DNA from 4 places in the Streptosporangium sp. NPDC004379 genome. Region 2 is predicted to be linked to each of the others. Evidence: riboswitches for the same ligand, from Rfam matches in the RefSeq annotation. Region 2 holds a riboswitch; each other region holds the start of a gene.
The links. A riboswitch is a leader RNA that binds a small molecule or an ion and turns the genes downstream of it on or off. The one in region 2 is predicted to bind cobalamin.
Positions count from the first base shown of each region.

Region 1: another riboswitch for cobalamin. It lies ahead of ACFYSC_RS15985 (CbtB-domain containing protein); the one in region 2 lies ahead of ACFYSC_RS33025 (ribonucleoside-diphosphate reductase subunit alpha).
Region 3: another riboswitch for cobalamin. It lies ahead of ACFYSC_RS02080 (ABC transporter substrate-binding protein); the one in region 2 lies ahead of ACFYSC_RS33025 (ribonucleoside-diphosphate reductase subunit alpha).
Region 4: another riboswitch for cobalamin. It lies ahead of cobN (cobaltochelatase subunit CobN); the one in region 2 lies ahead of ACFYSC_RS33025 (ribonucleoside-diphosphate reductase subunit alpha).

Region 1 covers NZ_JBIAMC010000006.1:326,247-333,900, forward strand. Annotated here, with positions in the region: gene ACFYSC_RS15965 (FecCD family ABC transporter permease) at 1-471, opposite strand, end outside; gene ACFYSC_RS15970 (ABC transporter substrate-binding protein) at 726-1,778, shown strand; gene ACFYSC_RS15975 (transglycosylase SLT domain-containing protein) at 1,998-3,011, shown strand; gene ACFYSC_RS15980 (ribose-phosphate diphosphokinase) at 3,053-3,997, shown strand; adenosylcobalamin (AdoCbl) riboswitch at 4,034-4,181, shown strand; gene ACFYSC_RS15985 (CbtB-domain containing protein) at 4,184-4,375, shown strand; gene ACFYSC_RS15990 (CbtA family protein) at 4,384-5,172, shown strand; gene ACFYSC_RS15995 (histidine phosphatase family protein) at 5,178-5,780, shown strand; gene ACFYSC_RS16000 (magnesium chelatase subunit D family protein) at 5,777-7,654, shown strand, end outside.
Region 2 covers NZ_JBIAMC010000022.1:29,469-37,122, forward strand. Annotated here, with positions in the region: gene glmS (glutamine--fructose-6-phosphate transaminase (isomerizing)) at 1-440, shown strand, start outside; gene ACFYSC_RS33020 (Bug family tripartite tricarboxylate transporter substrate binding protein) at 537-1,655, shown strand; cobalamin riboswitch at 1,654-1,855, shown strand; gene ACFYSC_RS33025 (ribonucleoside-diphosphate reductase subunit alpha) at 2,063-4,297, shown strand; gene ACFYSC_RS33030 (ribonucleotide-diphosphate reductase subunit beta) at 4,362-5,357, shown strand; gene ACFYSC_RS33035 (mechanosensitive ion channel family protein) at 5,418-6,443, shown strand; gene ACFYSC_RS33040 (enoyl-CoA hydratase/isomerase family protein) at 6,581-7,519, shown strand; gene ACFYSC_RS33045 (VOC family protein) at 7,495-7,654, opposite strand, start outside.
Region 3 covers NZ_JBIAMC010000001.1:479,855-487,508, forward strand. Annotated here, with positions in the region: gene ACFYSC_RS02070 (ABC transporter ATP-binding protein) at 1-162, opposite strand, end outside; gene ACFYSC_RS02075 (FecCD family ABC transporter permease) at 159-1,232, opposite strand; gene ACFYSC_RS02080 (ABC transporter substrate-binding protein) at 1,284-2,246, opposite strand; cobalamin riboswitch at 2,316-2,449, opposite strand; gene ACFYSC_RS02085 (Gfo/Idh/MocA family oxidoreductase) at 2,588-3,448, opposite strand; gene ACFYSC_RS02090 (histidine phosphatase family protein) at 3,716-4,297, shown strand; gene ACFYSC_RS02095 (hypothetical protein) at 4,326-4,685, opposite strand; gene ACFYSC_RS02100 (DUF397 domain-containing protein) at 4,809-5,045, opposite strand; gene ACFYSC_RS02105 (helix-turn-helix domain-containing protein) at 5,046-5,906, opposite strand; gene ACFYSC_RS02110 (ATP-binding protein) at 6,091-6,606, shown strand; gene ACFYSC_RS02115 (helicase-associated domain-containing protein) at 6,944-7,654, shown strand, end outside.
Region 4 covers NZ_JBIAMC010000006.1:335,049-342,702, forward strand. Annotated here, with positions in the region: gene ACFYSC_RS16010 (cobyrinate a,c-diamide synthase) at 1-1,084, shown strand, start outside; gene cobN (cobaltochelatase subunit CobN) at 1,039-4,740, opposite strand; cobalamin riboswitch at 4,794-4,913, opposite strand; gene ACFYSC_RS16020 (precorrin-3B synthase) at 5,082-6,170, shown strand; gene ACFYSC_RS16025 (precorrin-8X methylmutase) at 6,167-6,787, shown strand; gene ACFYSC_RS16030 (precorrin-2 C(20)-methyltransferase) at 6,793-7,654, shown strand, end outside.

The DNA.
Region 1 (7,654 bases), on a different contig from region 2:
GGTCGCCCCGCGCCCGCCGCCGACCGTGTGGATGAGCAGCGCGACGGCCGCGGCTCCGGCCAGCGCGAACCACACGTAACCGTCGAACGTGGCGACCCCGAGGAAACCGGCTGCCGTGGCCACCGCGGCCGAGGCGCCGGCGTTCACCCCCAGCAGTCCGGGGTCGGCGAGCGGGTTGCGGGTCAGCGCCTGCATCAGGCCGCCGGCCGTACCCAGGGCGGCTCCGGCGAGCAGGCCGAGCAGGGTGCGCGGCAGGCGCATCCCGTGCACCACGGTGGACGCCGCCGAGTCTCCGGCCACGAGCCCCTGCCACACCTCGGACGGGGAGAGCTGCCTCGCGCCGAACCCGACGCTGAGCACCAGTACGGCGAGCAGCACGAGGGCGGCGCCTGCCAGACCGGCGGCCCGCGCCGCGTTCCCGGTCCCGTTCCGGGCTCCCTTCCCGGTTCCGGGCGCGCGCCTCCGGGCCACCCGCCGGTCCGTCGCGGCGGACCCGGCCGGCCCGGTGGACGCGGCCGGCGGGACCTCGGCGGGTTCGGTGACAGGCAGGGCGGGCTCCGGTGCGACGAGGGCGGCAGTGGCGGCAGTGGCGGCGGGGACGGTGGGCAGGGCGGGTGCGGCGTTCCTCGGGGGCCGGTGCGGTGTCCCCTCCGGTCAGGTTAGGTTAACCTAACCAAAATCTCCTTTAGGTTAGCCTAACCGAACTCACGAGAGAAGGCCGGATCATGCCCAATCCCGGGGTCGTCCCCCGAATGTCCCGCCGCGGGCTCCTCACCGCGGGCGGCGCAGCCGCCCTGGGCGTCCTGCTCGGCGCCTGCGGCGGGAACGACGGGAAGCCCTCGTCCGCCGCGCCCTCCGGAACCGGAGACGGTGCCGCGGGCGGATCGTGGTCCTTCACCGACGACCGGAAGCAGGCGGTCACCGCCGCCGCGGCCCCCTCACGCGTCGTCGCCTTCACCGGTACGGCGGCGGCCCTCGCCGACTTCGGCCTCTCCCAGAAGATCGTCGGTGTCTTCGGCGAGACCGTCCGCAAGGACGGCACGCCCGACCCGCAGGCCGGCTCCCTGGACGTGGGCGGGCTGGAGATCCTCGGCAACGCCTGGGGCGAGTTCGACATCGAGAAGTACGCCGCGCTGCGGCCCGGCCTGCTGGTCACGCACATGTACGACCCCGGCGCCCTCTGGTACGTCCCGGACGAGAGCAAGGACAAGATCCTGAAGCTCGCGCCCAGCGTCGCCATAACGGTCGCGCGGGTCCCCCTCCCCGAGCCGATCGAGCGGTACGCCGAACTCGCCGCGTCGCTCGGCGCCGACCTCGGCGCACCGGAGGTCATCGCCGCCAAGGCCCGCTTCGAGGCCGCCGCCGAGTCGCTGCGCCGCGCGGCGGCGGGGAACTCCGGGATCAAGGTCATGGCCGTCTCCGGAAGCCCCGACCTGATGTACGTCTCCAACCCCGAGGTCAACACCGACCTGATGTACTTCGCCGAACTCGGGGTGGACGTCGTCCGCCCGGAGAAGACCGACACCGGCGGCTACTACGAGAGTCTGAGCTGGGAGAACGCCGACAAGTACGACGCGGACCTGATCCTCCTCGACAACCGCTCCACCGCCCTGCAGCCTCCGGACCTCGCCTCCAAGCCCGCGTGGACCCGGCTGCCCGCGGTGAAGGCGGGTCAGGTGGCCTCCTGGGACACCGTGCCCCGCTTCTCGTACGCGGGCGCCGCTCCCCTGCTGGAGAACCTGGCCAAGTCGGTGGGCGAGGCCGAGAAGGTCCGCTGACCCGCGCGGACATCTGTACGGCGGAGCACCGGGAAGCCCGGCCGTACGGCCACGGCGTCCGGCCGGGGCGGTCCGGCGCGCCCGCGGGCACCCGGGACGCCCGCCGTACGCGGTCCCGGACGCCCGCCGTACGCGGTCCGGGACGCCCGGCCTGCGGCGCGCCGGGCCGTCCGCCGGGTTTCCGTGATCCATCGACCCGATGACGGTAGTTTGTCCGTCATGGACAGCGGTACGGAGATCGGCCGGCGCCGGGCGCGCCTCGCACCCTGGGCCGCGCTGCTCGCCGTCGCCGCGCTCGCCGCCTGCGGCACGGACCCCGCGGGCACGGCCGCGGTGGCCCCGTCCGCCCCGGCGTCCGCCGCGGAGCGCACCTCGCCGGCCCCGCGGTCCTCGCCGTCCGGAGGGGAGGGCGGGGAAGCAGGTGGACGGGCCGCGTCGCCGGACGAGGCGGACCTGCCCGCCCCCGGCGAGCCGATCCCCCGGGACCCGGCGAAGCTCGCCAGGGCGCTGGAGACCACCACGCGGCGGCTCCACGACGCCGTCGACGGCTGGACCGGCGGAGGGACCGGCGGGACCGGTGGCGGGACCGCGAAGGGCCGCCCGCCGCGGGCGGTCGTGCTGGAGGCGCTGTACCAGCAGCGGATCTACCGCTTCACCGCCCGCAACCCCGGCGTGGCCTCCCGCGCCTTCGCCCGGCTGCCGGCCCGGCTCGCCGCCGAGGCCCGCGACAACACGACCGCCATCCGCGGGCTGCTGGCGCTGGCCCACCCGGTCAAGGACGCCTCGAAGTTCCGCATCGAGGAGCCGCCGGCCGCCTCCGCCCTCCTCGGCCACTTCAAGAAGGCCGAGCGGCGGTTCGGCGTCGAGTGGGAGGTCCTGGCGTCGGTGATGTTCGCCGAGACGAAGTTCGGCCGGGTGCGCTCGCCGAGCTACGTGGGGGCGAAGGGCCCGATGCAGTTCATGCCGGGCACGTGGAAGGCGTACGGCATGGGCGGCGACATCCACGACCCCGGGGACGCCGTCATGGCCGCCGCCAACTACCTCCACGCCTCGGGCGCGCCCCGCGACTACCGGCGGGCGCTGTACGCCTACAACCACTCCACGGCGTACGTCGACGCCATCCTGCTGCACGCCCGTCAGATGAAGCGGGACCCGCGCAACTACTACGCGTACTACAACTGGCAGGTGTTCGTCATCACCACGAAGGGCGAGCGCCGCATCAGCGGCCCCTGATCCGGCGCCGCCGGGTCTGGAAGCGGACGAGGAGCGGGTCAGTGCGAGACATCACCGTGTTCGGCGGCGGCGCCCACCCCCGGCTGGCCGCCGGCATCTGCTCCCACCTCGGGACGCCGCTGCACCCGGTCCGGGTCACCCGCTTCGCCAACGACTGCCTGGAGGCGCAGCTGCAGGCCAACTGCAGGGAGCGGGACGTCTTCATCATCCAGCCCCTCGTCCCGCCGGTCCAGGAGAACCTCGTCGAGCTGCTCCTGATGCTGGACGCCGCCCGGGGTGCCTCGGCGGCCCGGACGACCGTGGTGATGCCGCACTACGCCTACGCCCGGTCGGACAAGAAGGACGCCCCGCGCATCTCCATCGGGGGACGCCTGGTCGCCGACCTGCTGGTGACCGCGGGGGCGGACCGGGTGCTCACGATGGCGCTGCACTCCCCGCAGGTGCACGGTTTCTTCAGCGTCCCGGTGGACCACCTGCACGCCCTGCGCGAGCTGGCGGCGTACTTCCGCCGGTACGACCTGTCGAACACCGTCGCCGTCTCCCCCGACCTCGGCTACGCCAAGCAGGCCGCGGCCTTCGCCCGGCTCCTGGGCGTCGGCGTCGCGATGGGCGCCAAGCAGCGGCTCAGCGACGACCGCGTCGTCATCGGCTCGGTGATCGGCGACGTCGCGGGCCGGGACGTCATCGTCGTGGACGACGAGATCGCGCGGGGGACGACCGTGCTCGAACTGCTCGACCGGCTCCGCGACCTCGGGGCCGGCTCGGTGCGGGTGGCCTGCACGCACGGTCTCTTCACCGCCGGGGCCGTGGACCGCATCGGCGGCCGGCCCGAGGTCGAGGAGATCGTCTGCACCGACACCGTGCCGGTCCCCGAGGCCGCGCCCGGGTCCAAGCTGCGCGTCCTGTCGGTCGCCCCGGCGTTCGCCGAGGCCATGCGCCGCATCCACGACGGCGAGTCGGTCAGCGCCCTGTTCGACGCCTCCTGATCGCGGCTGTTGACGTTATCGGGGGAAAGATATACGTTCCGGTAGATTTCACGGTTGTCCGAGGGAAATCCGGTGAGATGCCGGTGCGGACGCGCCACTGTATCCGGGACTGAGATCCCGGGAGCCAGGTCGCTCGGGCGATCGTGACCTCACTGACCGGGACGCGTCATCCCTGAGGAGGCACTGATGAGCGATATCTCCGCTCCTTCCGCGATACCCCTGCCGCGCCTGCGCCCCTGGCTGTTGCTGGCCGTACCGGTGCTGCTGCTGATCGCCTACCTAGTTCTGATGGACAACGGCGCGATCTCGCAGACCGGCACGTTCCTTCACGAACTCATGCACGACGGGCGGCACCTGCTCGGCGTGCCCTGTCACTAGGGGCGGAAATGATCCGCACCCTGTTGGTCAGGGGCCTGCTCGTAGGGCTCCTGGCCGGATTCGTCGCGGGCGCGTTCGCCTTCGTCCTCGGAGAACCGCGTGTGGACGCCGCCATCGCCCTGGAGGAGGCCGAGGCGGCGGCCGGACCCGGAACCGGGCCCGCGTCCGCCGGGGAGGCCGGTCACGACCACGCCGGGGCGGCGGGACACGACCACGGTGAGGGGGCCGTCGTCAGCCGGCCCGTGCAGAAGGCCGGGCTCTTCCTCGCGACCGGGCTGTACGGCCTGGCCGCGGGCGGGGTGTTCGCCCTCGTGTTCGCCGGCCTGCGCGGCCGGTTCGGGCCCCGCGGTGACGGCGCGCTGGCGCTCGCCGCGGCGGCGACGGCGTTCGTCGCGGTCATTCTCGTGCCTTTCCTGAAATATCCGGCCAACCCACCGGCGGTGGGCGACCCCGAGACGATCAACAGCCGGACGGCCCTGTACGTGGTGATGATCATCGTCGGGCTGGCGGCCGTGGCCGTGGCGGTGGCCACCGCCAGAAGGGTCACCGCCGGACCATGGCAGCGCCGGGTTGCGGCCGGCGTCGCGTTCCTGGTGCCCGTCGTCGCGGCGTGGCTGCTGCTGCCGGCGGTCGACGAGGTTCCCGGCGGGTTCCCCGCCTCGCTGCTGTGGGACTTCCGGCTGGTCTCGCTGGGCACGCAACTCGTCTTCTGGACGGCCTTCGGTGTGCTGTTCGGCTGGGTCAGTGACCGGGTGGCGGGGCGGTCCGCGCTCTCGCCGGCCGCGTCGAGCGGCTGAACGGGATGCTGTTCCTCCGGCAGGCCGGCACGCCCGGCACGCGTTCGGCGTGCTTCCCGACGGACGAGCCCGCCGACGCGGCGAGCCTGCGGAAGGCCGCGAGCCTGCGGAAGGCCGCGAGCCTGCGGAAGGCCGTGGGACCGCGGAAGGCGGGGAGCCCGGCCCCCGCGTGGACCGCGGCCGTGACCTGGGTCGCGCCGGTCACGGCCGCGCGGCAGACCGCCGCCGCCCTCGGGTGCGAGGCGCTCGACGCGCCGGAGCTCGCCGAGGCGGACGCCGGTCGTTGGCGCGGCCTGCCGTACGCGCGGGTCGCCGAGGCGGAGCCGGGCGGTCTCGCCGCGTGGCTCGGCGACCCGGAGGCGGCCCCGCACGGCGGGGAGAGCCTGGCCCGTCTCGCCGCCCGGGTGGCCCGGTGGCTCGACGCCGCCGCGGCCGACGCCGTCGTCATCTGCGACGTCGGGGTCATCAGGGCGGCGCTGGGCCACGCGCTCGGCCTCGGCCCGGCGGCGACCGCGCGGTTCGACGTGGCGCCGCTCTCGACCACCGAACTCGTCCCCGTACGCGGCGGCTGGCGCGTCGCCCACGTCAACCGGAAGGTCGTCACTTGACCGTCACCTATCCCTTCAGCGCCGTGGTCGGCCTCGACGACCTCAAGCTGGCGCTGATCCTCAACGCCGTCTCCCCACGGGTGGGCGGGGTGCTGGTGCGCGGAGAGAAGGGCACCGCCAAGTCGACGATCGTGCGGGCCCTGGCGGCCCAGCTTCCGGCCGTCGACGTCGTCCGCGGCTGCCGCTTCGCCTGCGACCCGGCCGCGCCCGACCCCGGCTGCCCCGACGGCCCGCACGCTCCGGACGCTCCGGACACGGAGCGGGTACGGCGGGCGGCGTCGCTCGTGGAACTGCCGGTCGGCGCCTCGGAGGACCGGCTGGTCGGCTCGCTGGACCTCGAACGGGCGCTCACCGAAGGGGTGAAGGCGTTCGAGCCGGGTCTGCTGGCGGCCGCGCACCGCGGGGTGCTCTACGTCGACGAGGTCAACCTGCTCCACGACCACCTGGTCGACCTGCTGCTCGACGCGGCCGCCCTGGGGACCTGCTACGTCGAGCGTGAGTCGGTGTCGGTACGGCACGCGGCCCGCTTCCTGCTGGTCGGCACCATGAACCCGGAGGAGGGCGAGCTGCGGCCGCAGCTGCTCGACCGGTTCGGGCTGACCGTCGAGGTGAGGGCGTCGCGCGATCCGGACGAGCGGGCCGAGGTGGTCCGCCGGAGGCTGGCCTTCGAGTCCTCGCCCACCGGATTCGCCGAGCGGTGGGCCGGGCGGGAGGCGGAGCTGGCGGGGCGGATCGCCGCGGCGCGCGAACTGCTCGCCTCGGTCCGCCTGCCCGACGCCCGGCTGCGGCAGATCACGGCCGTCTGCGCGGAGTTCGAGGTGGACGGCCTGCGCGCCGATCTGGTCGCCGCCCACGCCGCGATCGCGCACGCGGCCTGGCACGGCCGGACTGCCGTGGAGGTGGAGGACGTCCGGGCCGCGGCGCGGCTGGCCCTGCCGCACCGGCGGCGGCGCGACCCGTTCGACGCGCCGGGACTGGATGAGGACAGGCTGGAGGAGGTGCTGGAACGGACCTCCGGGGACGACGACGAGCCGCCCCCCGGACCGCCGGGGGGAACGCCTCCGGAAACCGGTCCGCGCGGCGGCCCGGAGGAACCGGGAAGGCGCCCCGAACCCGGCCCGGGTGACCCGGAAGGCCGGGGGGAGTCCGCCGGCCGGGGGCCGGAACCGGCTGATCGGGGTCCTGAACCGGCCGCACCGGGACCGGACCCGTCCGCGACGGATCCGGGACGGGCCTCTCAGGGTCCGGCACAGGCCGGACCCGGCTCGGAACCGGTCGTCCCGGGTCCCGGACGCCCTTCCCTGGAAACGGCCGGCGCCGCCGCGCCGTACCGGGTGCGCCTGCTGGCCGTACCCGGTGTGGGCGAAGGCGCCGCCGGACGCCGCTCGCGGGCCCGCACCGGGCGGGGCCGGAGCACCGGCTCCCGCCTGCCGGAGGGCAGGGCCCGTGACCTGCACGTGCCCGCGACCCTCCTGGCCGCGGCCCCGCACCAGGCACGGCGGGGACGGCGGTCGGCCGGGCTGGTGCTGCGCGCGGGCGACCTGCGGGAGAAGGTCCGCGAGGGCAAGGAGGGCAACCTCGTCCTGTTCGTGGTCGACGCCAGCGGCTCGATGGCCGCGAGGAAACGCATGACCGCGGTGAAGACCGCCGTGCTGAGCCTGCTGCTGGACGCCTACCAGCGCCGGGACAAGGTCGGCCTGGTCACCTTCCGGGGCGGCTCGGCCCGGCTGGACCTGCCGCCGACGTCGTCCGTGGAGACGGGCGCGGCCCGGCTGCGGACGCTTCCGACCGGGGGCCGCACCCCGCTGGCCGCGGGGCTGGCGAAGGCCGCGGAGGTGCTGCGCCTGGAGGGCGTGCGCGATCCCGCGCGCCGT
Region 2 (7,654 bases):
ACGCCGACACGGCGAGCATGATGTTCGTGGGCCGGGTCCGCGGCTACCCGGTGGCCCGCGAGGGCGCGCAGAAGCTCAAGGAGATCTCCTACGTGCACGCCGAGGCCTACCCGGCCAGCGAGCTCAAGCACGGGCCGCTGGCGCTGATCGGCCCGGAGACGCCGACCGTGGCGATCGTCCCCGACGACGAGCTGCTGGACAAGAACCTCACCACCCTGGGCGAGATCCGGGCGCGCGGCGGCCGGGTGCTCATGGTCGGGCACCGTACGGCGGACCCGAAGTTGGCCGACGACTGCGTGGTGGTGCCGAAGAACGAGATCGAGCTGGACCCGATCCTGCTGACGATCCCGCTCCAGCTGCTGGCCTACCACGCCGCCGTGGCGCTGGGCCGCGACGTCGACAAGCCCCGTAACCTCGCCAAGAGCGTCACCGTGGAGTGAGCCTGCCGTCCCTCCTCCCGGCGAGGCCGCCATATGTCACAGAAAGTGACATAGGTGTAACCTGAGGTATCGGGGGTCTCGGGGGGAGGGCGCGTCGTGCACCGCAGGCGGTTCTTCTCGTTCGCCGCCGGGCTCGCCGTCCTCGGCTGCTGCGGCGGCTGCGGCGGTCCGGACAGGCCGTTCACCGCCATGCTGACCCTCATCGTGCCCGCCGCCCGCGGGCACGACTGGGATCCCCTCGCCCGCGGCATGGCGGCCGTCGCGGGCGCCGAGGGGCTGGTGCGGGCGGCCGGGGTGGAGAACCGTCCGGGTGGCGCGGCGGGCGCCGCCCTGGAGGCGCTCGCCTCCCATGGGGCGCCCTACGGGACACCGTACGGGTCGCGGTCCGGGGCGCCGTCCGGGACGGCGTCCCGTGAGCGGTCCGCCCGCGACCCGCTCTCCCGCGAGCCGTTCTCCCGAGATGGGAGGCTGCTCCTCGCCGGGATGCCCGCGGTGGCCGGGGCGGAGATCGCCGACACCGCCGCCGTGGTCGACTCCACCACCCCGCTGGCCCGGCTGGCCGGCGACTGGGCGGCCCTGATCGTTCTGCCCGGCTCCCGCCTGCGCTCCTTCGAGGACCTCGCCGCGCTGCTGCGCCGCGACCCGGGCGGGCTGGTGATGGGCGGGCGCCTGGAGGGCGGCTCCGACCACGTGCTCTACGGCATGATCGCCAAATGCCTCGGGGCGGACGCCAGGCTGCTGCAGTACGCGGGATACCCCGCCGCCGCCGACGCCGTCGAGGCGCTCCGCGACGGCCGGGTGGGCGCGATCCTGGGCTCGGCGCGCTCCTTCACACGCGAGATCGCCGCCGGTCGCCTGCGGCCGCTGGTGGTCTCCTCCGCCGAGCGGCTCCCCGGGATCGACGCGCCGACGCTGATGGAGATGGACGTCCGGCTGGAGTACACCGACTGGTGCGGGGTGTTCGGCCCGCGGGGCATGAGCCCGGACGACCGGGACCGGGCCGTGGCCCTGTGCGACGCCCTCGACGCCTCGCCGCGCTGGCGGTCCCTGTGCGAGGCCGGGGGCTGGAGCCGGATCTACCTCAGCGGCGACGACTTCCGCCAGTGGCTGTCCGGCGAGACCGGCCGGGCCCGTGACGTGCTCCGTGATCTCGGTTTGCTCAAAGCCTTCGCCACAACCTGTTGGGGTAGTTGCGTCCGAAGCCACTACATGTAGGATCCTCGTCGTTGCCGGCTCGCCTTCCGCGTGGAGGCGAGGCAAGAGGGAACCCGGTGCGAATCCGGGGCTGCCCCGCAGCGGTGAACGGGAACGACCGCCGTCAGGAGCACTGGGCCATGCGCCCGGGAAGCGACGGCCAGTAGGCATGCGCCAGGCGCCCGTGAGTCCGAAGACCTGCCGGTGACGGGAAAGACGGGAGAAGGGGACCGGGCCGGGCGCCGGGGCCGCGTGAGGCGGCCCGGGGCGCGCGGCGCGGCCGCCTCTCCCGGCACAGATGTCCAGGGCCTCGAGGGTGGGCCCGCGGACGAGGCGGTCCGGCATGCCCGCGAACCGTTCTCCGACGCGTGCCCTTGACCCGGCGGGAGCCCTACGGGAAGAGCACCGAGCACGCCAGGAGGAAGCACGTGGCACCGATCGTGACCGAGGCAGCCGAGACGGCCGAGGGGACCGGGCAGGCACGCGAGGATCTGGCCGGCCGCCGGCTGGCCATCGAGGAGGCCGCCGCCCGGGTGGTCGCCGATCCGGAGAACTCCAGGGTCGCCGCCGGCCTGCTGGCCGGGCTGATCGCCGACGAGGCCGCCGCCCACGGCGTGCGGACCTTCGCCGGGTCCGTCGCCGCCGCCCACGCCGCCGGGCTGCTGCAGGACGGCCTGGCCGCCTTCGTCGCGGCGCACGCCGCCGAGCTGGACGCCCTCGTCGACGACGCCGCCGACGCCCGGTTCGAGTACTTCGGCCTGCGCACGGTCTACGACCGCTACCTGCTGCGCCACCCCGAGACCCGCGGCGTGCTGGAGCGCCCGCAGCACTTCTTCCTGCGGGTGGCGTGCGGCCTGTCGGAGACGGTGGAGGAGGCCGCCGAGCTGTACCGCCTCATGTCCACCCTGTCCTACCTGCCCAGCTCGCCCACCCTGTTCAACTCCGGCTCCCGCCGCCCCCAGCTGTCCTCCTGCTTCCTGCTCGACTCGCCCCGCGACGAGCTGGAGGCGATCTACGAGCGGTACGGGCAGATCGCGCGGCTGTCGAAGTACGCCGGGGGCATCGGCGTCTCCTGGACCCGGATCCGCTCGCGCGGCTCGCTGATCCGCGGCACCAACGGCCACTCCAACGGCGTCGTGCCGTGGCTGCGCACCCTGGACTCGAGCGTCGCCGCGGTCAACCAGGGCGGCCGCCGCAAGGGCGCGGCCTGCGTCTACCTGGAGACCTGGCACGCCGACATCGAGGACTTCCTGGAGCTGCGCGACAACACCGGTGAGGAGTCACGCCGCACGCACAACCTCAACCTCGCCAACTGGATCCCCGACGAGTTCATGCGCCGCGTCGAGGCCGACGGCACCTGGTCGCTGTTCGACCCCAAGGAGGTCCCGTACCTCACCGACCTGTACGGCGAGGCGTTCGACGCCGCCTACCGCGCCGCCGAGGCCGAAGGCCGGTACGTCCGCCAGGTCCCGGCCCGCGCCCTGTACGGCCGGATGATGCGCACCCTCGCCCAGACCGGCAACGGCTGGATGACCTTCAAGGACGCCGCCAACCGCACCTCCAACCAGACGGCCCTCCCCGGGAACGTCATCCACCTGTCGAACCTCTGCACCGAGATCCTGGAGGTCACCGGCGACGCCGAGACCGCCGTGTGCAACCTCGGGTCGATCAACCTCGCCGCCCACCTCGACGGCGGGCGGATGGACTGGGAGCGGCTGCGCTCCACCGTCCGCACCGCCGTACGGTTCCTGGACCGCACGATCGACCTGGGCTTCTACCCGACCCCCGAGGCCGAGGCCGCCAACCGCAGGTGGCGGCCGATCGGGCTGGGCGTGATGGGCCTGGCCGACGTGTTCTTCACGCTGCGGCTGCCGTTCGACTCCCCGGAGGCGCTGGAGCTGTCCACCCGGATCTCCGAGGAGATCGCGCTCGCCGCCTACGCCACCTCCTCCGACCTGGCCGTCGAACGGGGCCGCCACCCCTCCTACGACGAGACCCGCGCCGCCCGCGGCGTGCTGCACCCCGACCACTACGGCGCCGGACGGTCGGCGGAGTGGGCGGCGCTGCGAGCCAGGATCGCCGGGACGGGCCTGCGCAACTCGCTCATGGTCGCGATCGCGCCCACCGCGACCATCGCCTCCATCGCCGGCTGCTACGAGTGCATCGAGCCACAGGTCTCCAACGTCTTCAAGCGCGAGACCCTCTCGGGGGAGTTCCTCCAGGTCAACCGCTACCTGGTCCGCGACCTCACCGAGCGCGGCCTGTGGACCCCGCAGGTCCGCGACGCGATCAAGCGGGCCGACGGCTCGGTCCAGGACGTCCCCGGCGTCCCCGGCGACCTGAAGGCGCTCTACCGCACCGCCTGGGAACTGCCGCAGAAGGCGCTGATCGACCTGGCCGCCGCGCGCATGCCGTACATCGACCAGTCGCAGTCGCTGAACCTCTTCATGGCCACGCCGACCATCGGCAAGCTCTCCTCGATGTACGCCTACGCCTGGAAGTCCGGTCTGAAGACGACCTACTACCTGCGGTCCCGCCCGGCGACCCGGATCGCGCAGACCACCGTGGCCCGCGCTGACGCCTCCGACGCCTCCGACGCCTCCGTTCCGGAGGCCGTCGCCTGCTCGCTGGAGAACCCCGAGTACTGCGAGGCCTGCCAGTAGGGACCGCCCCGGCTCCTCGTCCCACCCGAACCTCTTCACCCGGAACCCACGGAGGGCTCTCCCGATGCTGCTCGACCCCGGAATGGACCTCACGCTGCGCCCCATGCGCTACCCGGACTTCTACGAGCGCTATCGCGCCGCGATCCGCAACACCTGGACCGTCGAGGAGGTGGACCTCTCCTCTGACCTGCCCGACCTCGCCAGGATGACGGCCGAGGAACGCCACCTGATCAACCGGCTCGTCGCCTTCTTCGCCACCGGCGACTCGATCGTGGCCAACAACCTGGTCCTCAACCTCTACCGGCACGTCAACGCCCCCGAGGCGCGGCTGTACCTCAGCAGGCAGCTCTTCGAGGAGGCGGTGCACGTCCAGTTCTACCTGACCCTGCTGGACACCTACCTGCCCGACCACGACGAGCGGGTCCGCGCCTTCGCCGCGGTCGAGCACATCCCCTCGATCCGGGACAAGGCCGAGTTCTGCTTCCGGTGGATCGACTCTCTCGGCGGGCTGGACCGCCTGGAGACGCGCGAGGACCGGCGGGCGTTCCTGCTCAACCTGATCTGCTTCGCGGCGTGCATCGAGGGGCTGTTCTTCTACGGCGCCTTCGCCTACGTCTACTGGTTCCGCTCCCGCGGCCTGCTGGGCGGCCTGGCCACCGGCACCAACTGGGTGTTCCGCGACGAGTCCATGCACATGGAGTTCGCCTTCTCCGTGGTGGACACCGTACGGGCCGAGGAGCCCGGACTGTTCGACGACGAGCTGGGTGAGCAGGTCACCCGGATGCTGGAGGAGGCGGTGGCCGCCGAGCTGGCCTTCGCCGCCGACCTGTGCGGCGACGGGCTGCCCGGAATGGAGGCGGAGCGGATGCGGCAGTACCTTGAGTACGTGGCCGACCAGCGCCTGGTCCGGCTCGGGTTGCCCGTCCGGTACGGCACCGCCAACCCCTTCGCCTTCATGGAACTGCAGGACGTACAGGAACTCGCCAACTTCTTCGAGCGGCGGGTTTCGGCCTACCAGATAGCCGTTGAGGGGAACGTCACATTCGACGAAGCCTTCTGAATACGCGGCGGGCCCGCGGGCAACCCCCATGGGGGACCGACGACGGGAGGAAAGCCGATCTTGTCCAGATGGATCATCATGCTCATCACGGTGCTCGCCGCCGCCGCCGCGGTGGAGGTGGTGCGCCGCGTGCTGCGGTCACGGCTGATCGGCGAGAGATGGGTCCTCGCCGGTCCGCTCGTGCACCGCTGCGCCTGGCCCGCCCTGACCACGGCGATCGTGGCGGCCGCCAAGACGGTCTACGTTCCGAGCATGGCCGAGGGATCGTTCGCCGACGGCATCGAGCAGGTGCTCAGCCTGGCCATGATCGGCGTCGTCTCCTGGCTGGTCATCGAGGCCGCCTACGCGGTCACCGACGTGGTGCTGGACCGGCTGGTGACCGTCCAGGGCGAGCGCAACCGGCGGGCCCGCCGCATCCGCACCCAGATCACCCTGGTCCGCCGGGTGGCCTCCGCGGTGATCATCGTGGTGGCGCTGGGCGCGATGCTCTTCACCTTCCCCCAGGTGCGCGCGCTCGGCGCCGGTCTGCTGGCCTCCGCCGGAATCGCCGGTGTGATCGTCGGCGTCGCCGCCCAGTCGACCCTGGGCAACATGCTCGCCGGGCTGCAGCTCGCCTTCAGCGACGCGCTCCGGCTCGACGACGTCGTGGTGGTCGAGGACGAGTGGGGCCGCATCGAGGAGCTCAGCCTCACCTACGTGGTGCTGCACCTGTGGGACGAGCGCAGGCTGGTGCTGCCGGTCTCCTACTTCACCACCAACCCCTTCGAGAACTGGACCCGCCACAGCAGCCGGGTGATCGGCGCGGTGATGCTCCGCGTCGACTGGTCGGTCCCGGTGGACGAACTGCGCACCGAGCTGTACCACGTCCTGCGCGAGCATCCGTTGTGGGACCAGAAGGACTGGGTCCTCCAGGTCGTCGACACCCTGCCCAACGGCCTGGTGGAACTGCGGGCGCTGATGAGCGCCGCCGACTCGCCCAGCGCCTGGGACCTCAAGTGCGACATCCGCGAGCACATGGTCAGGTTCATCCAGGAGAAGTACCCTGACTCGCTGCCCCGCTTCCGGGTGGACGACCGCGCCGCCTGACCGGCCGCGGCCCCGGGCCCCGTACGGCGGCCTCCCGGCACGGCGGGCCTGGCCGTACGGTGGGCCCCTACGCGGCCTGGCGGCCCGGCGCGGCCCCGCACCGTCATGACCGGGGAACGTCCCGGGAGAATTCACACGTGCGGATATCCGATGGTTTCCAGCTGACCACCGGCGACCATGTCGCCACCCTCCGGATCGACCGGCCCGAGAGGCGCAACGCGATGAGCGCGGCCATGTGGCGGGCGCTGCCGGACCTGCTCGCGCCGCTGGCCGCCGACCCCGGCGTGCGGGTCCTCGTGCTGACCGGCGCGGGCGGCACCTTCTGCTCGGGGGCGGACATCTCCGAGATCGCCGGTCTGGCCGACGGCGACGACGACACCGGGCTCACCGTCGCCGCCGAACGGGCGCTGACCGCCTTCCCCAAGCCGGTGATCGCGATGATCGAGGGGTTCTGCGTCGGCGGCGGCTGCCAGCTCGCCGTCGCCTGCGACCTGCGGGTGGCCGCCGAGGGCAGCCGCTTCGGCGTCACCCCGGCCAGGCTCGGGATCGTCTACCCGGTCAGTTCCACCCGCCGCCTGGTGGACCTCGTCGGACCGTCCGCCGCCAAGTTCCTGCTCTACTCCGCCGAGCTCATCGACGCAGGCCGGGCGCTGCGCACCGGCCTGGTGGACGAGGTCGTCGCCCCCGGCGAGCTGGCCGGACGGGTGTACGGCCTGGCCAGGACCCTGGCCGCCAACTCCCGGCTGACCCTGGCCGCCGCCAAGGAGATCGTGGAGGGCCGGGCCGGTGAGGCGCGGGTCCGCGAATGGCAGCGGGCCGCGCGCGAGGAGTCCGCGGAAGGGATCGCCGCCTTCCTGGAACGCCGCCCGCCCCGCTTCACCTGGACCCCGCCGGGACCCGGCGCCGTCCCCGGCGACGCCCGGGACGGCGTCTCCGGCGGCGGCCCGGACCGAGCCTCGGAGGGTGTCTCCGGTGATGTCCCCGGCGGCCTCTCGAACGGAGCCTCGGAGGAAGTCCCCGACGGCGTCTCGGACGGCTTCTCCGGCGACGCCTACTCGGGGGACATGACCTCGTAGAGGTTGCCGGAGTCGTCGCGGAAGAACAGGCCGCGCGGGCACAGCGGATGATCGACACGGCCGTTGGCGGGGTCGGCGGGGTGGCTGCCGTACGGCACGCCGCGCTCCCGGAGCCGGGACAGGACCGCGTCGAAC
Region 3 (7,654 bases), on a different contig from region 2:
GACGCCGGACAGCACGGTCCGCGTCTCCAGCACGACCCCGAGGTCGCGCACCTCGACACCGCTCGCCGTATCCCCGCCGTCCCCGCCGCTCCTGCCCGTCCCGCCGTCCGGGACCGGGTCACGGCGGTCCGCCGCCGGCCCGTCCGTGTCCCGGCCGCTCATGTGTCCGTCCTCTTGGTCACGCGGAGCACGGCGACGAAGAACGGCGCGCCGACGAAGGCGGTCACCACGCCGATGGGCAGCTCGGCCGGGGCGAGCACGGTCCTGGCCAGCAGGTCGGCGAGGACCAGGAAGGCGCCGCCGCCGAGCAGCGAGAGCGGGAGGACGACCCGGTAGGAACCTCCGGCGAGGCGCCGGACCGCGTGCGGGACCACGACGCCGACGAAGCCGATCAGCCCGCTGACCGCCACCGCCGAGGCGGTGGCCAGCGAGGCGGCGAGCAGTACGGTGAACCGGACCCTGGCCACGTTGAGCCCCAGGCTCGCGGCCTCGTCGTCGCCGACGGACAGGACGTCCAGCAGCCTGCCGTGCAGCAGCATGACCGCCACCGAGACCGCCGCGTACGGGGCGACCAGCGCCAGCTGACTCCAGCCTCCGCCGACGTTGCCGAGGATCCACGAGTAGATGCGCTCCAGCTCCTCGACCCGGAGCTGCTGCAGGAAGGTCTGGATGGCGGTGAGGAAGGAGGTGACGGCCACGCCCGCCAGGACGAGCGTGGCGGTTCCCCCGCCCCGGCCCGCGGCGTTGCCCAGCGCGTAGGCGAGCACGACGCCGCCGATCGCCCCGGCGAACGCGGCCGCCGGGATGGTCAGCGACTGGTCGTCGCCCCTGGTGAACACGACCGTCGCCGTGGTCGCCAGGCCGGCGCCCGCTGCGGCGCCCAGCAGGTACGGGTCGGCCAGCGGGTTGCGGAAGACGCCCTGATAGGCGGCTCCGGCGGAGGCGAGCAGGCCGCCGACGACCGCGGCGAGCAGGACCCTGGGCAGCCGCAGTTCCCACAGCAGGCTCTGCTCGACCGGCGCCAGCCCCGGGTCGGCCGAGACGAACGGCAACCAGTCGAGCAGTTGCAGCGCCGCCTTCCCCGGCGGGATGTCGGCGGCGCCGACCAGGTACGCGGCGAGGGCGCTCGCCAGGAGCACCCCGGCCGCCGCCAGCGCCGCCGCCGGCCGGAGCCGGGCCGCGCGTCCCGGCCGTCCGGCCGGGACGCCGGGACCGTCAGGACCGTCGGGCATGTCGGGGGCGTCGCGGCTGAGGAGGCCGGAGGGGCGGGCGGAGCGGGTCACCTAGTCCGTCGCGGCCTTCTGCACGGCCTCGCCGACCTTCTCGGCGAGGTCCACGACGCGCGGCCCCCAGCGGGAGGCGATGTCGTCGTCGAGCTCGACGACCTGGCCCTTCCCGACGGCGGAGAGCTTGGACCAGCCGGGACGCTTGGCGAGGGTGGCCGCGGTCTGTGCGCAGCACTTGGTGTCGGCCAGGAACACCAGGTCGGGGTCCGCCTGGGCGACGAACTCGGCGGAGAGCTTGGGGTAGCCGCCGGCCGGGTCGGGCGCCTTGTCCGCGATGTTGGTCAGGCCGAACAGCCCGTAGACCTGGCCGAGGAACGTGCTGGACGTCACCGAGTAGGGCGTGGCGTCCAGCTCGTGGTAGTAGGTGAGGTTCTTGTCCTTGGGCGCGGCGGCGGCCAGCTCGTCGATCCGCTTGCGCATCCCGGTCACGAGCTCGTCGGCCTTGGCCTTGTTGCCGGTGGCGGCGCCGAGGTCGCCGATCTGGTCGTAGGTCTCGTCGAGCTTGGCGGCCGCGGGCTCCAGCAGGACGGGGACCTTGACCTTGGCCAGCTTGGCGACGATGCCGTCGATGTCGTTGGCGAGCACGACCAGGTCGGGCTTCTTGGCGATGATCGCCTCGGCGTTCGGCTTGAAACCCGACAGGTCGGTCTTGGGGGCCTCGGCCGGGTAGGTGGACTGGTCGTCCACCGCGATCACCTGGGGCCCGGCGCCGACGGCGAACAGGCTCTCGGTGGCGGTGGGCGACAGGGAGACGACGCGCTCGGGCTTCCTGGCGATGGTGACCGGACCGTTGCCGGCCTGGACCGTGACGGGGAACCCGGCCGCCTGGGCGGCGGGAGCGGAGCTCGCCCCCGAGGAGACCGCGGGGGACGAGGAGGACGAGGGGGAGTTCTGACCGCATCCGGCCAGGGCCAGCATGCCGAGCAGGGCACCGGCGAGAACGGGGCGTACGGGCCTCAACCGAGGTCCTTTCAGTTGCCGGAACCGAGAGACCCGCGAGAAGCGACGGATCACCCTTTTCCACGAGGGCTGACGACGTCGGCACAACGGAGGCGACCTGGCTCGGCCCCATGGGGACCATGACAGTTGCGGGACAGCGCCGGACTCACACCGGACTTCGCTACACGTTATGCGTCGGGCAAACGTTACCAATTCCCCGGGGAGCCGCGACATGGGACCCTCGGACCGGCCTCCCCCGCCCGGCCGCAGGACCCACGCCGTCGACCTTCCCTCACCCGGCCACGCCTCGCGCCGCCCGGAGGATTCCCCCGGCGGGGTCGCGCGCCGCGGCGCCGGACCCGTCAGGCGTGGGTGAGCTGCTCCTCCGCCGCCGCGATGATCTCCTGAAGACGCAGGCCGTGGGCGGCGTCGAGGGGGTGGCCGCCCCCGCCGCGGACGGCCTCGGCGAACTCCGCGAGCATCACCGAGAAGACGTCGGAGCCGAGCCGGTCGCCGTTCATGGCCTCCGTGCCCAGCTTGCCGTAGACCTCGACGGCGGCCGGCGGCTTGTCGCCCGGCACGCTCATGCACAGCGACGCCTCGCTGACCGCGCCGCCCTCGTGCTCCAGCAGCAGGCCGACCCAGCCCCGTGGGTTGCCGTGGGCGCGGACCGCGGTGACCCGGCCGAGCGCGGCGTCCAGCATGTCGATCATGTGCGGGCCGACGTCGAGGATCGCGCCGCGCTCCAGCCGCCAGGGGCTGGTGAAACCGCTGCCGAGCAGCGCGCCGGAGATGTGGGCCGCCCGGCCGCCGAAGGGCTCGATCGCCGAGACCCGGGCCAGGAACGCCCTGGTGGCCGGCGAGTAACGCCAGGTGAGGACCATCTGGGAGGGCACCCCGGCCTCGGCGACCGCGTCCGCCAGCCGCCGGGCCCCCTCCAGGTCGGCCGCGAGGGGCTTCTCCAGCAGCAGCGCCTTGCCCTCCTTGGCGGCGCGCACGCCCAGCTCGGCCTGTACGGCGGGCGGCACCGCGAACGCGACCGCCTCGCAGCTGTCGAACAGCTCCTCGATCCGCTCGAAGACGGGGACGCCGAACCCGGCCGCCGCTCCGGGCCGCCGCGCCCACACGCCGGTCAGGCGGGTGTGCGGTCCGGCCGACAGCATCGGCGCGTGCACCTTCTCGGCCCACGGCCCGGCACCCACCAGGCCCACAGATATCGTCACATCCCCCAGCCTCTCACGGGGTGCACCGCCGAGCGGGGGCACTCCGCCGAACCGGTCTCGACGCTCCGCCGAGCCCGTCTCGACGCTCCGCCGAACCGGAGGGATCGGACGGCGGATCAACCGGATGCGGATCGACCGGACACGCAAGGACCGGGCGCGGAGGGGACCGGACGCGCGAGGACCGGACGGTCCCGCGGGGAGTGTTTCCGCCGGGCGGCAGGGGCACCCGATCGGCCGCGCCGGCCGTACCGGCATGATGGGTGACATATGAGAGAGATGTTCCTGCTACGGCACGGCGAGACGGAGTGGAGCCGGAACGGCCGCCACACCGGGCGCACGGACCTTCCGCTCACCGAGAGGGGGGAGGCCCAGGCGCGGGCGCTCGCCCGGCTGGTCGCGGAGCGGTCCTTCGACCTGGTGCTGGTCAGTCCCGCGGCGCGGGCCCGCCGTACGGCGGAGCTGGCCGGCCTCACCGACTACGAGATCGATCCCGACCTGTGGGAGTGGGACTACGGCGGGTACGAGGGGATCACCACTCCGGTGATCCGCGAGGACCGGCCCGGCTGGTACCTGTGGCGCGACGGGGTGGTCCCCGGCGACGCCGCCCATCCCGGTGAGAGCGCGGCGGAGGTCGGCGCCCGCGCCGACCGGGTGATCGGCCGTGCCCGCGCCGCCGGGGGCGAGGTGGCCCTGGTGGCCCACGGGCACTACCTGCGGGTGCTGTGCGCCCGCTGGCTGGATCTCCCTCCGACCGACGGCCGGCTCTTCCGGCTGGACACCGGCACCTACTCCCGGCTGGGCTACGAGCACGCCGAGCCGGTCGTGCTCAGCTGGAACGCCCCGCTCTAGAGCCGTGCCCGGCCGGAACGCCCCGCCACTAGAGGAGCGGACCGCCGGGGACCGCCGCCGTGGCGGGGACGGGTCCGGCGGGAACCCTCGGAACGGCGGGGCCCGGTTCGCCGGAGACCGCCGGGCCGGCGGGGACGGTCGCCGCGCCGGGTTGCGGTCCGCGGCCGGTCAGCCATTCGATGACCCCGCGGTGGCCGCGGCGGGCTTCCTCGAAGTGCCGCCACCGCCAGTAGCGGGGCTGGTCGCGCACCCCGGTGACCCACGTGCTGTAGGACACCGGGGCGGGCGTCCCGTCCCGGCCGACGGGCGAGGCCACGCCGTAGGTGCGGATCACGACGCGCCCGCCCGGTGCGAACAGCACGTCGTCGGCCACGGGATACAAGGTCATCTGGTCGAGCACGGTCGAAGCCCCCTATCAGCTGTGGGCCCCACTCTCGCCCCCCGGGCCGCGTCCCCGGTTACGCCTCCGGCGCGGCCGGGTTAACCAGATGAGCCGGGTGTAAAAACACTGTTACACGGTGAGGCTGTCGAACTCCCCGTCCTTCACCCCGAGTACCAGGGCGCGGATCTCGTCGCGTGTGTAGATCAGGGCCGGGCCGTCGGGGAAACGCGAGTTGCGGACGGCGATGCTGCCGTCCGACAGCTCGGCCAGCTCGACGCAGTTGCCCGTCGAGTTGCTGTAGCGGCTCTTGCGCCACCTGGCTCCCGCCAGATCGGTGGCGGGCATGCCGTTGTAGGTCTTCTCCATTTAGATCTCTCCGAGAAGGTCGCCGAGGATCTCGGCGGTGCCCCCGGGCGTGGTGCTTTCCACGCACAGCTGCTCCATGGCCGTGAGGTAGGGGTCGACGTCCTCACGCTTGTCCAGGTAGAGGGCACCCCAGAGCTGCTCGACGTAAACGACGTCCGACAGGTCGGACTCGGGAAACCGTAAGATGCTGAACGCGCCCCCCTCGGCCGCGTGCATGCCGAATCTGAAGGGCATCACCTGGAGGGTGATGTTGGGCAGCGCGGCCACCTCCAGCAGGTGCTGGACCTGCTCGCGCATGATCTCCTTGCCCCCGATGGGCCGGCGCAGAGCCGCCTCGTCGATGACCGCCCACAGACGCGGGCCGTCCTTGCGGGTGAAGCGCTCCTGCCGCTGCATGCGCATGTGCACACGACGCTCGATCTCCGCCTCCGGCGCGTCCGGGTAGCCGAGCCGGATCACGGTGCGCGCGTAGTCGGACGTCTGGAGCAGGCCGGGCACGAACTGCACCTCGTAGGTGCGGATCACCCTCGCCGCCTCCTCCAGCCCCACGTAGGTGGTGAACCAGTTCGGCAGCAGGTCGCCGTACTTGTGCCACCATCCGGGGGTGTTCGCCTCGCGGACCATCTCCAGCAGGCCGCGCCGTTCCGCGTCGTCGAGCACGCCGTACAGGGTGAGCAGGTCCTCCACGTCCCGGGTCTTGAAACCGACACGGCCGAGTTCCATCCGGCTGATCTTGGACTCCGAGGCGCGGATGTGGAATCCGGCGGCCTCGCGGGTGAGCCCCTTCTCCTCACGCAGGCGGCGCAGGCTGGCGCCGAGCATGATGCGCCGAACGGTGGAACCGGTACCGGGCGGGTCCATGGCCACGTGGTGCTCCTCGCTCGCTTTCCTGATCGACAGTTTGTCACTTCGCGGCCCGTGACTTCCTTGGCCGCGGAAAATCCCCTTTCCGCGTTGGTCGACCGACTTACGGGTAACCGTAGCGCTTGCACACGTCCAATGCACGTGCATTCGCTCTTGCACCTGCACAGGAGTTTGCATCATGATGATCCGTGTGCAGTCCGCCCGAACCGCTCCCCCCAGAACGTCGTGGACGGCGCTCGACTGGTGGCCGCCCGTGGGCTGGTGGCCCGAAGCCGCGCGCGACCTCCTGTCCGGCTCCCCGGCTCCGGCCAGCGCCACCTTTGTGCTTCCCCCGAGCGCGGAATCGGTCCACTCGGCGCGCAGCTTCGCCACCGGCACCCTGACCGGCTGGAACCTCGGCGACCTGAGCGAGAGCATGGAACTGGTCGTCTCGGAACTGGCGACCAACGCCTTCCGGCACGGCCTGCGGCTGGCCGAGACGCGCGCCAGGGAGCCCATCAGACTCTCCCTGCTGCGCAGGAACGGCCTCGTGGTCTGCGCGCTCAACGACCCCGGCGCCGGTTTCCCCTCGCTCCGCGATCCCTCCCCGCTGGACGTCGGCGGCCTCGGACTGCACATCGTCGACTCGCTCAGCCTCCGCTGGGGCTGGGCGCCGCTGGCCCCCTACGGCAAGATCGTCTGGGCCGTCCTCGGCTAGGTCCCCGTTTCCGTTGACCGCCCGCCGCGCCGCCCGGCCGGAGATCCACGGAGCGGAACCGGAACGGCCCGTCCCCGAAGCCCGCACACCCCGCACACCCCACAGACCTTCCTGGAAGGCGCCGCCTCTTCCCCTCATCTGGCGCCGGCCCGGTTCCGGGGCCGCCATCCGACTCCCCATCGGGCGGCCCCGGGACCCGGCCAGAGAACAGATGGTCACCGGCGGGGAACTCATTGCATTCTGCGCGGTGCATGCCTCCCGGGATGCCCTCTGCATTACCGTGGATGCCTATGGCTCACGGAGAGTCCCCGCGCGAGATTCCTGAGAGAGCTGCGAGATGGACGATGACCTGCTCGGCTGGCTGAAGACCCTCGACGAAGACCGGCTCACCCGGCTGCTGGCCAACCGGCCGGACGCCATCGCCCCGCCGTGGCCCCGCCGCCTGGACACCCTCGCCCAGCGACTGGGCAGCGGCTTCGCGGTGATCGGGGTCATGCGGGGCCTTCCGCTGCCCGCCGTCGAGGTGGCTCAGGCGTCACTCGCCCTCGGCGGCCGGGTCGGGCTGGAGGAACTGGCCCGGTTCATGGGCGCGCCCGAGGCCGAGGTGGCCCCCTGGATCGACCGGCTCTTCGACCACGCACTGGCCTGGCCCGACGCCGAGGGGCGCATCCGCGTCGCCGAGGGGGTGGCGCGGTGGTGGACCGCCCCCTGCGGGCTCGGCGAGCCGCTCACCCACTACCTGGACTCCTGGACGGTCAGCGCCGACGCGCTGCGGGCCCTGGCCAGGACGCTCGGCCTGCCCCAGGGCCCCAAGCGCCGCACCGTCACCCGGATCATCGAGATGCTGTCCGACCCCGGCCGGGTCACGTCCATGGCCGGGCGGGCGCCGGAGGGCACCCGGGCGCTGCTGGAGGAGTTCGCCTGGGACGGTCCGGTCCGCGACGTCGACGGCGGGCGGTTCGTCACGCCGGGCACACCGGAGAAATGGGCCGGCGACCACGGGCTGCTCTTCCGGCCGAGCTGGAACGTCGCCGAGATGCCCCGGGAG
Region 4 (7,654 bases), on a different contig from region 2:
CGCGCCGGTGGTCCTGGTCGTGGACGCGGCGGGGCAGAGCCGGTCCGTCGCGGCGCTCGTGCACGGCTTCGCCGGCTTCGACCCGCGGGTGCGGGTGGGCGGTGTGATCCTCAACCGGGTCGGCTCCGCCCGGCACGAGGAGATGTGCCGGGCGGCACTGGCCGGCGTGGCGCCCGTACTGGGCGCGCTCCGGCGCGACGACGCCGTCGAGACGCCGTCCCGCCACCTCGGGCTCGTCCCCGCGGCCGAACGCGCGGGGGAGGCGGCCGCCGCGGTCGCCCGGCTGGGCGGGCTCGTCGCCGGTTCCTGCGACCTGGACGCGCTGGTACGGCTGGCCGCGAGCGCGCCCCCGCTGCCCGGCCCCGTCTGGACGCCGCCGGAACCGGCCGGCGCCCCGGAAGCGGCGGGCTCCGTGACCACGGCCCCGGCGGCCACGACCCGGGCGGCCGGATGGGGCGCGGGACCGGCCGCCGCGCGGGGCCCGCGGTCCGGGCCGGTCGTCGCCGTCGCCGGTGGGGCCGCCTTCACCTTCGGTTACACCGAGCACGTGGAGTTGCTGCGCGCGGCCGGGGCGGAGGTGGCCGTGTTCGACCCGCTGCGCGACGAGCGCCTGCCCGAGGGGACCGGAGCCCTCGTCATCGGCGGCGGCTTCCCCGAGGTCTACGCGTCCGAGCTCGCGGCCAACGAGGCGCTGCGCCGCGAGGTCGCGGCCTTCGGCGGGCCGATCGCCGCCGAGTGCGCCGGGCTGCTCTACCTGTGCGAGGAGCTCGACGGCAGGCGCATGTGCGGGCGCGTCCCGGCCGGTGCGCGGATGACGCCCAGGCTGACCCTCGGCTACCGGGAGGCCGTGGCCGGGCCGTCCCTGCTGACGCGTCCGGGCGAGCGCTACCGCGGCCACGAGTTCCACCGGACCGCCGTGGACCCGCCCGGCGAGCCGCTGTTCCGCTGGGAGGGCGGCGCCGACGGCTACGGCGACGCCCTCCTGACCGCCTCCTACCTGCACCTGCACCTGCACTGGGCGGGCGCGCCGGAGGCGGCTCAGCGGCTGGTGTCGTCCTCCAGGTCGCCCTCGGTTTTGAGGTAGACCTCTTGGAGACCACGCAGGATGTCCGGGTCCGGATGCTCCCACATGCCCCGCTCGGCGGCCTCCAGCAGGCGCTCGGCGACGCCGTGCAGCGCCCAGGGGTTGGACCGCGCCATGAACGCCTGGTTCTCCGGGTCGAGCACGTAGGTCTCGGCGAGTTTGTCGTACATCCAGTCGGCCATGACCCCGGTGGTGGCGTCGTAGCCGAACAGGTAGTCCACGGTCGCGGCCAGCTCGAAGGCCCCCTTGTAGCCGTGGCGCCGCATCGCGGCCAGCCACCGGGGGTTGACCACGCGGGCGCGGAAGATCCGCGACGTCTCCTCCGAGAGGGTCCGGGTGCGGACGGCCTCGGGCCTGGTGCTGTCGCCCACGTAGGCTGCCGGAGCCCTGCCGGTCAGCGCCCGCACAGTGGCGATCATGCCGCCGTGGTACTGGAAGTAGTCGTCGGAGTCGGCGATGTCGTGCTCGCGGGTGTCGATGTTCTTGGCGGCGACCGCGATGCGGCGGTAGGCGCTCTCCATGGCGGGACGCGCGGGCACGCCGTCCAGGTCGCGGCCGTAGGCGTAGCCGCCCCACACGGCGTAGACCTCGGCCAGGTCGGCGTCGTCGCGCCAGTTGCGGCTGTCGATCAGCGGCAGCAGCCCGGCGCCGTACGCCCCCGGCGCCGAGCCGAAGACGCGCAGCGTGGCGCGGCGCTCGTCGCCGTGGCCCTCGGCGCGTACGTGGGCGCGCACGTGGTTGTCCTCGTCGTCCTCCTCCAGCCCGGCGACGAGCCGCACGGCGTCGTCGATCAGGACGACCACGTGCGGGAAGGCGTCGCGGAAGAAGCCGCTGATGCGCACCGTCACGTCGATCCGGGGACGGCCCAGCTCCTCCAGCGGAACCGGTTCCAGACCGGTGACGCGCCTGGACGCCTCGTCCCACCGGGGCCGTACGCCGAGCAGGGCGAGGACCTCGGCCACGTCGTCGCCCGCCGTGCGCATGGCGCTGGTGCCCCACACCGACAGGCCCACCGAGCGCGGCCACTCGCCGTGGTCGGCGCGGTAGCGCTCGAGCAGAGAGTCGGCCATGGCCTGCCCGGTCTCCCAGGCGAGCCTGCTGGGCACCGCGCGCGGATCGACGGAGTAGAAGTTGCGCCCGGTCGGCAGCACGTTGACCAGGCCGCGCAGCGGCGAACCGCTGGGTCCGGCGGGCACGTAACCGCCGTCGAGGGCGTGCAGCACATGGCCGATCTCGTCCGTCGTACGGCTCAGCCGGGGCACGACCTCGGTGGCCGCGAACTCCAGGACGCGGGTGACGAGCGGGACGCGGTCCCCGGCTCCGACGTCCGAGGTTCCGACGTTCGCGGTGCCGACTCCCGAGGTTCCGACGTCCGCGCTTTCGACGTCCGCGGTTCCGGCTTCGGTTTCGGCTCTGGCTTCGGTGGAGCCGGTGGGCGCGAGTACGGTGCCGGCCACCTCGGCGGCGGCGGCCGGGTCCCAGCCGCGCTCCTCCATCGTCTCGACGAGCGTCCTGGCCACCGCCTCGACGCGGTCCACCTCACCCAGCGCGGCGCTGCCGTCCTCGGCCAGCCCGAGCGCCTCACGCAGGCCGGGCAGCGTCCGCGCGCCCGCCCACATCTGCCGGGCGCGCAGCATCGCCAGTACCAGGTCCACCCGCGCCGGGCCCTCCGGGGCCTGGCCGAGCACGTGGAGGCCGTCGCGGATCTGCGCGTCCTTGACCTCGCAGAGCCAGCCGTCGACGTGCAGCAGGAAGTCGTCGAACTCGGCGTCGTGCGGCCGGTCGGTCAGGCCCAGGTCGTGGTCGAGCCTGGCCGCCTGGATCAGCGTCCAGATCTGCGCCCTGACGGCGGGGAGCTTGGCCGGGTCCATGGCGGCGATGGAGGCGTGCTCGTCGAGCAGCTGCTCCAGCCGGGCGATGTCGCCGTAGGTCTCGGCCCTGGCCATGGGCGGCACCAGGTGGTCGACCAGGACGGCGTGCGCCCGCCGCTTGGCCTGGGTGCCCTCGCCCGGGTCGTTGACCAGGAACGGGTAGACGAGCGGCAGGTCGCCGAGCGCGGCGTCGGTGCCGCAGGAGGCGGACATGCCCGCGGACTTGCCCGGCAGCCATTCCAGGTTGCCGTGCTTGCCCACGTGCACCATGGCGTGCGCGCCGAAGGACGACGACAGCCAGCGGTAGGCCGCCAGGTAGTGGTGGCTCGGCGGCAGGTCGGGGTCGTGGTAGATCGCGATCGGGTTCTCACCGAAGCCGCGCGGCGGCTGCACCATCACGACCACGTTCCCGGAGCGCAGCGCCGCCAGCACGATGTCGCCCTCGTGCACGAACAGCTCACCGGGGGGCGGCCCCCAGTGGCGCTCCATCCCCTCACGCAGGTCCCCGGGAAGGGTGGCGTACCACTCCGCGTAGTCGGCGGCGGCGATGCGGATCGGGTTGCCCGCGAGCTGCTCCTCGCTCAGCCAGTCGGGGTCCTGGCCCCCGGCGGCGATCAGGGCGTGGATCAGCGCGTCGCCGTCCTGTTCGGCCACCCCCGGGAACCCCTCGCCCAGGTCGTAGCCCGCCTCGGCGAGGCGGGCGAGCAGGCGCACGGTGCTGGCGGGGGTGTCGAGGCCGACGGCGTTGCCGACGCGCGAGTGCTTGGTCGGGTAGGCCGACAGCATCACCACCAGGCGACGCTCGGCGGGCGGGGTACGGCGCAGCAGGCCGTGCCGTACGGCGATGCCGGCCACCCGGGCGGCCCGCTCGGGGTCGGCGACGTAGACGGTCAGGCCGTCGGGGTCGATCTCCTTGAAGGAGAACGGCACGGTGATGATCCGACCGTCGAACTCCGGGATCGCCACCTGCGAGGCCGCGTCCAGCGGGGAGAGGCCGTCGTCGTTCTCCTCCCACGCCTTCCGGCTGCTCGTCAGGCAGAGACCCTGCAGGATCGGGACGTCGAGCCGGGCGAGCGCGCCGACGTCCCAGGCCCCGTCGTCGCCGCCCGCGCCGGCCGCCGCCGGGTTGGAGCCGCCCGCCGCCAGCACGGTGACGACCAGCGCGTCGGCCCGGCGCAGCGTTTCGAGCAGGCCGGGCTCCGCCGTGCGGAGCGAGGAGCAGAAGACCGGGAGCGCCCGGCCGCCCGCGGCCTCGACGGCCCGGCACAGGGACTCGACGAAGGCGGTGTTGCCCGCCATGTGGTGGGCCCGGTAGTAGAGCACCCCGATCACCGGACCGGTCGTGTCCGCCGCCTCGCGCTCCAGCGGACCCCAGGCCGGGGCCGGCAGGGGCGGTTCGAAGCCCCGGCCGGTCAGCAGCACGGTGTCGGTCAGGAAGGCGTGCAGCTCGGCCAGGTTGGCGGGGCCTCCGTGGGCCAGGTAGGAGTGCGCCTGCGCGCAGACGCCGCCGCTGACGGTGGACAGCTCCATCAGTTCGGCGTCGGGGGCCTGCTCGCCGCCCAGGACGACGACCGGCCGGGGCCCGGCCAGCAGCGCGTCGAGGCCCTCCTCCCAGGCGCGGCGCCCGCCCAGCAGGCGCACCACGACCAGGTCGGCGCCCTCCACGAGGCCGGGGACGTCGTCGGTCAGGAGCCTGGCGGGGTTGCCGAGCCGGTAGCCGGCACCGCTGGCCCTCGCGCTCAGCAGGTCGGTGTCGGACGTCGACAGCAAAAGGACTGTGGGCACGGGGATGTCCTCCCTCGGGGTCCTCGCCCCGGTCGCGGGTGTCGCGACGGCCGGAGTCTCCTGGCTCCCGGATCGACGCTCACCCCGGCCTTCCCTGTGACGGTGGCCTGCGGTGGGGTTCGCTCCCCGGTGACAGTGGCGGGACCGCGCCGGACTCACACCGGCTTCCTCCTGACCTTCGCCTCCGGCAAGCCTATGACGGGAGATCCGCCATGACCATCCACGACTTCCCCCCGGACGGCCGCCCCGGACGGACCCGCCCTGACGGACCGCCACGCCCTGACGGACGGGCGAGTCCCGGTGGGCGAGCACGTCCCGACGCCTGCCCGGGGACGGTCCAGGTGCACCAGGCCGCCGACGGCCCGCTGGCCCGGGTGCGCACGCCGGGCGGCATCCTCACCGCGTCACAGCTGCGGGAGCTGGCCCGCTGCGCCCGCGACCTCGGCTCCGGGGTGATCGAGCTGACCTCGCGCGCCAACGTGCAGGTACGGGGCCTGCGCGACCCCGCCGCCTTCGCCGCGCGGATCGCGGAGGCCGGGCTGCGGCCGTCGGACACGCACGAGCGGGTGCGCAACATCGTCGCCGCGCCGTCGGTGGACGGCGCGCTCGTGGCCGAGCTGGACCGGTCCCTGTGCGCCCGGCCGGAACTGGCCGGACTGCCCGGCCGGTTCCTTTTCGCGCTGGGCGGCACCGGGCTGCCCGCCGACGCGGCCTCCGTCGACGGCCGGCTGCTGCTGGCCGGGTACGAGGTGGACGGCGTGCCGGGCACGGTCCACGGCCTGCTGGAGGCGGCGGCGGCCTTCCTGCGGCTGCGTACCGACGAGTGGCGCGTCTCCGAGCTGGTGGACGGCCCGGCGAGGATCGCCGCCGAGCTGAACGGGACGGCGGGCGCGTACCGGCCGCCCCTCCATCCGGAGCGGCCCGCCGGACTGGTGGAGGCACTGGTGCCGCTGGGCCGCCTCACTCCGGAACAGGCCCTGGCGCTCGCCGGCCTCGCCGAGCGGGCCTCGACGCCCGCCGGTCCCGCCGGTCCCGCCGAGCGGCCTCCGGAGCCGCCGACGCCGGGGCGGCCCGTCGCGCACCCCGGCCCCGCCGGGCGGGTCACCGTACCCCCCGACTCCGAGGTACGGCTGTCGCCCCGCCGTACCGTCTTCGTCGCGGACCGCCCTGGCGTCGGCGGCGCGCTGGAGGCGGCCGGGCTCATCACCGACCCGGACTCCCCCTGGACGGGCGTGACCGCCTGCGCGGGACGGCCCGGATGCGCCAAGGCCCTGGCCGACGTGCGGGCCGACGCCGCGCGCTGGGTGCCCCGGCGTCACACGGAGCTGCCCGTGCACTGGGCGGGCTGCGAGCGGCAGTGCGGGCTGCCGCCCGGCCGGGTCGTGCGGATGGTCGCCACCGCCGACGGATACGAGGAAAGGCATCAGTGACCGACTACATACGCGACGGCGCCGAGATCTACCGGCTGTCGTTCGCCACGATCCGCGCCGAGAGCGACCTGGACGGCCTGCCACCCGAGGTCGCCCGGGTGGCGGTACGGATGATCCACGCCTGCGGCATGACCGACCTGGTGCGCGACCTGGACTGGTCGCCCGGGGCGGTCGTCCGGGCCGAGCGGGCGCTGCGCGCGGGCGCGCCCGTGCTCTGCGACGCCATGATGGTCGCCTCCGGCGTGACGCGCCGTCGTCTCCCCGCGGGCAACGAGGTCGTCTGCACGCTCGGCGACCCGCGCGTCCCGGAGCTGGCCGAACGCCTGGGCACCACGCGCAGCGCCGCCGCCCTGGAGCTGTGGCGGGACCGGCTGGAGGGCTCCGTGGTCGCGATCGGCAACGCGCCCACGGCGCTGTTCCGCCTGCTGGAGCTGGTCGCCGAGGGGGCGGGACGCCCGGCGGCGGTCCTGGGGATCCCGGTCGGCTTCGTCGGCGCGGCCGAGTCCAAGCGGGCGCTGGCCGACAGCGACCTCGAACACCTGGTGGTGCACGGCCGCCGCGGCGGCAGTGCGATGACGGCGGCGGCGGTCAACGCCATCGCGAGCGAAACGGAGTGAGTCACATGTCGGGACGCCTGTACGGCGTCGGCCTCGGGCCCGGCGACCCCGAACTGGTCACCGTCAAGACAGCCCGGCTGATCGGCGAGGCGGACGTGGTCGCCTACCACGCCGCGCGGCACGGGCGCAGCATCGCCCGGTCCATCGCCCGGCCGTACCTGCGGGAGGGGCAGATCGAGGAGGCGCTGCAGTACCCGCTGACCACGGAGACCACCGGCCATCCGGGCGGCTACCAGGGAGCGCTCGACGACTTCTACGCCGAGTGCGCGGCCCGGCTCGCCGCGCACCTCGACGCGGGGCGGACCGTGGTGGTGCTGAGCGAGGGTGACCCGCTCTTCTACGGCTCCTACATGCACATGCACAAACGGCTGGCGCACCGCTACCCGACCGAGGTGGTGCCGGGCGTCACCTCGGTCAGCGCCGCGTCGGCGGTGCTCGGCCGCCCGCTCGTGGAGCGCGACGAGGTGCTGACCGTGCTGCCCGGCACGCTGCCGGGCGAGGAGCTGGCCGAACGGCTGCGCGGCACGGACTCGGCGGCCGTCATGAAGCTGGGACGCTCCTTCGCCAAGGTGCGCGACGCCTTCGCCGAGGCCGGACGGCTCGACGACGCCTGGTACGTCGAGCGGGCCACGATGGGCGGCGAGCGGGTCGCGCCGCTCGAAGACGTGGACCCCGAGGGGGTGCCGTACTTCTCCCTGGCGCTGCTGAGCAGCCCGGCGGAGCGCGCCTTCGTGCCGCGACCCGTGCCGGACCCGGTCCCGGGCACCGCGGCCGGGGAGGTCGTCGTGGTCGGGCTCGGCCCGGCCGGGCGGCCCTGGCTCACGCCGGAGGCCCAGGACGCGCTGGCGACCGCCACCGACCTGGTCG